Regions from separate parts of the Sutcliffiella sp. NPDC057660 genome, predicted to be linked through region 2. Evidence: riboswitches for the same ligand, from Rfam matches in the RefSeq annotation. Region 2 holds a riboswitch; the other holds the start of a gene.
What was found. Region 2 has a riboswitch for lysine ahead of ACFVAD_RS13375 (aspartate kinase). Riboswitches for the same ligand answer to the same signal wherever they lie in the genome.

Region 1 (3,432 bases), on a different contig from region 2:
GTGAATAATTATTCTTTAAGAGATTATAGAAAAAATTATAAAAAAACACACTCTCTTATATGCTAGAAGATATAGCACAATAGGAAAGTGTGTTTTTACGTTATCTGAAAAGTATTTTCTCTTTAAGCGGTTTTCATCGCTCTAGTTCCAAATACCAAAATGACAAATGCTATCAATACAACTAATAAACCTAATAATGTGCTACCTGTCAAACCAAGTACAACATAACCGACAATTGAAATGACGGCGCAGATCAACGCATAAGGAAGCTGCGTCATTACGTGGTCGATATGGTTACACCCTGCTCCAGTAGAGGATAGGATGGTTGTATCGGAAATCGGAGAACAATGGTCTCCGAAAACTGCACCTGCAAGCACTGCAGCCAGGGCCGGCAGAAGAAGGCTGACGTCAGTCGCAGCCGCTATCTGACCTGCGATTGGAAGCAACAGGCCAAAAGTTCCCCAGGATGTACCTGTAGCAAGAGCTGTAAATCCTGCGATAATGAAGATGACTACCGGCAGGAACGCAATGTTCATATTGGAGTCAGCTACAACACCAGCAAGATAATCGCCAGTTCCAAGCTCCCCGATCAGCCCGCCAATGGTCCAAGCGAATATTAAGATATAAATGGCTGGAAGCATGGATTTGGTACCAGCCCAAATTCCTTTTCCAACAACATTCCCGCTTATTCCACCTTTGGAAATTTGTCTGAACAAGAAAAGGAAAGAAACAAGCAATGCAAACATCCCACCATAGAACAAGGATGCGGAAGGATCTGTGTTTTCAAAAATGCCAAGCAGTGTAATATCCCCATCAATAGCAGTTGCCCCAGTATAGAACATTGCACCGATTACACCGACAAAGAGAGAAACGATAGGCCATATCAGGTAGCCGATTGTTCCTTTCGTACTTGTCGGAAGATCATCAGCAAGTTCTCCAGGAACCTCTTTTTCCGGATCGTATAATTGACCCGTTTCCATGGCACGGTCCTCATGTTTTTTCATAGGCCCGATGTTAAAATTGAAAAAGCATACAACAAAAACCATCAATAGTGCGGAAAATACGTATAAGTTCATTGGAATGATCTGCATAAATGCACTGAATGCCGAAATATTGTTTATGCCCTGCTTTAAAAGTACCTCAGTACCGATTGTCCCGATAATTACCGCACCCCAGCTTGAAATTGGAGAAATAACACAGATAGGTGCAGATGTGGAGTCAATCAAATAGGCAAGTTTTGCACGTGATACTTTATGACGGTCTGTCAGTGGTCTACTGATCTGACCAACTGCCAATGCATTGAAATAGTCATCAATAAAAATGATAACACCTAGTATTGCGGTTAAGATTTTAGAGCCTCTTCTAGTTTTAATCTTTTGCTGTGCCCAATCTCCAAATGCACGGCTGCCGCCTGTAAGTGAGATGAACGCCGTAATGATTCCCAGGATGATCAGGAAAATTAAGATATAAATATTCCATAAGTTCAATTCTTTATCTTCCACGGAATAAAATAGGCCAAGCACCGTGTCCCAAATCAGGACAAACATCGTAATCGGATTGAAATCTGCCAGTAATAGTGCAGATGCCAGGATCCCTGCTCCAAGTGATAGCAATACCCTTCTGGTCAAAATAACCATCAGGATTGCCAGCACCGGAGGAATCAAAGTATAAATTGTTCCTTCCATACAAAAAACCCCCAAAAAATTGTAATTGGTTTGACCTGTCCAAACGGTTTACAATAACGGGGGCTCTGAGTGCAAAATAAAAAGCAATGATAGAAAATAACTATCATTACTTGTATGTAATGTATGTTATCCTCCATCCGATCAGTAGCCCTCCATTACAAACCCGTCCGTACCGGTCATAATGGCAGTGTTATCCTTATTCAAGATAACCCCAGCAAAATAAGCTTGACGACTCATTCCGCTTCGGCACAGCATCCTTTCTTCTACCATCTTAGGTGTCACCCTCCAGTAGTTTTACTCTTATGCTATGCAGCCTCTACCTCATCGTATGATAAGGGAAGTATATGATTTTATTGTTTTACTATATCACAAAAATTACACAGCGACAAAGGAAATATTTTGCTAGTATCAGCTTACTGCTGACATGCTCCCCTGATTATCGCAATCCACGATACTGACATCCAGGTTATCTTTTAAATTGACATCATATGGCGAGTCCAGTTCCGCTCCCTCCGCCTCTATGATCCGGATGATCGGTCGTTCCGTTATATCCTTATTCTGCCCTACAACGAGCCCTTTTCGGCCGTCATTGAGCGTCACAGCAAGCCCGAAAGGATAGATTGCGACTGATTTTCGGAAAGCCTCGATGATTGCCGGCTCGTAAAGGGATTCAGAACCCGCATACAGGATCTCCAATCCCTCATGAGGAAGCATCGCACTTCGATAGATTCGATGCGAGGTTACCGCATCAAAGACATCTGCCACTGCCAGGATTTTGCCGAACAGATGAATATCCTCATTTTTGATCCCTCTCGGATATCCGCTGCCATTCAGTCTTTCGTGATGCTGGAAAGCGCAATGAGCGACAAGAAGTGGAATGGTGTGCATATTCCGTAGAATATCATATCCATAAGTGGTGTGCTTTTTCATTTCACTGAACTCTTCACTTGTCAGTTTCCCAGGCTTGAATAAAATCTCGGAAGGTATCATCATCTTTCCGATGTCATGAAGAATCCCGCCAAGCCCCAGAATCTCAAGGTCCTTTTGCGGCAACCCCAATTTGATCCCGATGGAGAGCGCGTATAACGTGACATTCAATGAATGGGTGAAAACATAGTTGTCATGGATATAAACATCTGTTAAAAGTGTCGCCACTTCCTGGTTGGTTTTCATATCTGCAAGCAAAGTATGGATAAGGCTCTTCAGGTCCTTGGTTGACTGGTCCATCACAAACCATTTGCTGAGCTTCTTTTCGCTCTCCAGCAGCTTGAAGGTATCGGTAATAGTGGTGATCGCCTTTTTTCTTGTTTGATCCGAAATCATAGTCGGAACTTCCAGATCGCTTGTTCTGGCATCTTCTATATAAACATATGTAACATTCAACTGCTGCAACCGTGTAATCATACGTGCGGTTACAGGGATTCCCGCACTTAACAAGGCTCTTCCCTGCTCATTATAGATAGTTTTCGCTAGCTTCATTCCCGGCTTCATGGACTTAGTGGGTAATAATCTCATAGTTTCTCCTATCTTCATAATTCGACAAAATCTATATATTTTCCATTATAGTAAAAACAATGAAAGAAAACTTCATTATTAACAAATTTTTTATGAAAAATTTAATATAACTTTCGACAAATAAAAAAAGACCTTGCATCGAAGGTCTTTTATATCATTCTCAACAAAGCATCCCTTCCGGACATTCCAACTGTGATACCCAGACTTTCCGCTTCATACGTAACCGATTCCA
Region 2 (3,432 bases):
ATGCCCACCTCTTTCATTTTCAGTTCATCACACGCTCCACAGATTCTTCCCCAAGCTTGAACGCTACATGCAATGCCTCCACAGCCTTCACCATTACTCCTACATCCACCACAGTGGAGACCTTGATTTCGGATGTACTTACCATTTTGACGTGGATGCCTTCTGTCGCCAGCACCTGGAACATTTCCGCAGCTACACCGGGGTTGGAAATCATCCCGGACCCAACGATGGAAACCTTCGCCAAGTTGCTTTCTTTTTCAATATGGGTAAAGCCCAGATGTTCTTTATATTGCTCAAGTACTTGGATTGTCTCTTCAACATCTTTCGTTTTTACCGAGAAAGAGATATTGGTTGTATCTTTATCCATACTTGTCTGGATGATGATATCGACGTTCAGGCTATGTTTCGCCAAGGTTGTAAAAATAGTGGATAGGGTATGTAGCTCATTCGGCAATCCACATACGGTAATACGGGTAATCTGATCTTCAAACGCAATTCCTCTTACTACTAGACTCTTTTCCATGGAAACTTCCTCCTCAATGATGGTGCCTTCTTCCTCTTCCATACTTGAACGCACAACAAGCTGAACTCCATAATTTTTAGCAAATTCAACCGCTCTTGGGTGCAATACACCTGCTCCTAAATTGGCAAGCTCCAGCATTTCGTCATAGGATACTGCCGCCAATTTTCTTGCTTCTTTCACAAAACGGGGATCGGTCGTAAACACCCCGGTTACATCTGTATAGATATCACATTTCTCTGCTTCAAGAGCAGCAGCCAATGCCACAGCCGTTGTATCGGAACCACCGCGGCCAAGTGTCGTGATTTCATTTGTCTCGGTAATGCCTTGGAAGCCTGCCACAATCACAATTTTCCCGGCAGCCAAGTGACTGTTCAACTGATCTGTTTCAATATGGGTGATTCTGGCATTGCCATGTACAGGCTCCGTACGAATACCGGCCTGCCAGCCAGTCAGGGATACCGCTTCATGGCCTCTGACTTGAAGGGCCATTGCTAAAAGTGAAATGGTGATCTGCTCCCCAGTTGTAAGCAGCATATCCATGTCGCGTTTGCTCGGGTGTGGATTGATTGCATTTGCCAATGTTAAAAGTTGATCCGTCGTTTTCCCCATGGCCGAAACCACCACCACTACCCTGTGTCCTTTTTCCACTTCAGTAATAACTCGTTTTGCAACATGCTGAATCCGCTCAACAGACCCGACAGAAGTTCCTCCAAATTTTTGTACAACAATTGTTGACATACCCACCATTCCCTTTTCTGTTTATTTCATCATAATGTAAAAGATAGAAAGCCCAATGGTGCACCGTTGCGAAGAAATGAGTCTTTAAACCATGACTCTTTCCTGCATGAAGGTATAAAAAAAACAGCAATGAGCTATGTCTCATTGCTGTGATTGGCAAAATATAAAAACCGTTCACGCGTGAGATAGCTCTCCAGGCAGCACAAATACAGCCTGACAGTCCTACATTTCTTAAACGCAGAACCAGTAAAAAAAAGAAAAAGAGACTTTTTTTTACTTCGGCGATCCTCCCCTTTCCGTAATCTTCTCGGAAGCTCTTTCTTCTCCGATTACATACTTTTGAAGTTCGCACCTCTATCATCACTTCATTAATTTGAAGTGGCACATTATGAAATTAATAGTGATTATATCAGACTCCTAGAATAGATACAACACCTATTCCTGTAATTTCTTAAAAATTTCTTCAGCGATGGGGCGTGGGATTTTCGCCTGCTGAATCTCTTCCACAGTTGCTTCCTTCAGTTTTGCAACAGATCCAAACTGCTTGAGCAGCGCTTTTTTCCTTGTCGCACCTACTCCCGGAATATCGTCCAAAACGGAGTGGAAGACATTTTTGCTCCTTAGCTGGCGATGGAATGTAATCGCAAATCGATGAACCTCATCCTGGATTCTCTGGAGCAGGTAGAACTCCTGGCTCGTCCGTTCAAGAGGCACGATCATTGCGTCCTCTCCAGCCAGCAGATTACTCGTTCGATGCCTCTCGTCTTTTGCAAGACCGACAATCGGAATGAAGAGGTTCAACTCATTTTCCAGCACATCCCTTACAGCAGACATATGCCCTTTTGCGCCATCAATGATGATAAGGTCTGGAAGTGGCAATGATTCCTTCAGTACTCTCGTGTACCTTCTTCTTACCACCTCACGCATGGATTCGTAATCATCCGGTCCTTGTACACTTTTCGTCTTATATTTGCGATACTCCCTTTTTTCCGGTTTGCCATCGATGAACACAACCATTGCAGAAACAGGATCTGTCCCTTGGATATTGGAGTTGTCAAATGCTTCAATTCTTATCGGGGTTTCAATTCCAAGAATCTCACCAAGGTTTTCCACCGCTTTGATTGTTCTCTTTTCATCACGTTCTATCAAGGAGAATTTCTCCACCAAGGCTACTGTGGCATTTTTTTCTGCCAAGTCCACCAATTGTTTCTTTTTTCCTCTTTGCGGCTGCATCACATTGGTCTGCAGTAGTGCCTGCGCCATCTCCAAATCGATTGCATTCGGTACCATCACTTCTTTTGGTACAAAGTGATTCTGTTTGGAATAGAATTGTCCGAGGTATGTCAGGAAATCCTCCTCCGGTTCATTATAGATCGGGAAAAGTGATACATCCCGTTCTATCAGCTTGCCTTGTCGGATAAAGAACACCTGCACACACATCCAGCCCTTGTCCACCGCATACCCGAACACATCACGGTCCACAAAGTCGTTCATTTCCATCTTCTGCTTTTCCATCGTGGCTTCGATATTCAGGATCTGGTCGCGAAACTCCTTTGCCCGTTCAAACTCCAGATCCTCTGCGGCCTTCTGCATCTTCACGGTCAATTCTTCCTTGACCTCTTTATATCCTCCGTTAAGGAACCGGACAATTCCATCGACCATCTCTTTATTTGTTTCCTGGGATATATCCTCTACACACGGTGCCAGGCATTGTCCCAAATGATAATAAAGACAGACTCTGTCAGGAAGGGTCATACATTTACGCAGCGGGTAGACGCGGTCAAGCAGCTTCTTGGTTTCATTGGCAGCCTGTACATTCGGATAGGGTCCGAAATATTTGCCCTTATCCTTTGCCACCTTTCTTGTGATGAGAAGACGTGGATGCTTCTCCGCGGTAATTTTTATAAAAGGATAGCGCTTATCATCCTTCAGCATCACATTGTATTTCGGGTTATGCTTTTTGATCAAATTCAGTTCAAGTATCAATGCTTCGATATTTGAAGACGTGACAATATATTCAAAATCCACGATCTCATTTACCAGCCTCAGCGTCTTGCCGTCATGACTGCCTGTAAAATAAGAGCGGACCCGGTTCTTCAGGACCTTTGCCTTTCCAACATAGATGATGGTACCCTGCCTGTCCTTCATGAGGTAGCATCCTGGTTGGTCAG

Region 1: another riboswitch for lysine. It lies ahead of ACFVAD_RS14060 (Na+/H+ antiporter NhaC family protein); the one in region 2 lies ahead of ACFVAD_RS13375 (aspartate kinase).

Annotation. Positions count from the first base shown of each region.
Region 1 covers NZ_JBHVHV010000011.1:93,308-96,739, reverse strand. The annotation lists gene ACFVAD_RS14060 (Na+/H+ antiporter NhaC family protein) at 123-1,685, opposite strand; lysine riboswitch at 1,823-2,012, opposite strand; gene ACFVAD_RS14055 (HD-GYP domain-containing protein) at 2,094-3,200, opposite strand; gene ACFVAD_RS14050 (YunC family protein) at 3,350-3,432, opposite strand, start outside.
Region 2 covers NZ_JBHVHV010000010.1:167,934-171,365, forward strand. The annotation lists gene ACFVAD_RS13375 (aspartate kinase) at 20-1,261, opposite strand; lysine riboswitch at 1,440-1,626, opposite strand; gene uvrC (excinuclease ABC subunit UvrC) at 1,697-3,432, opposite strand, start outside.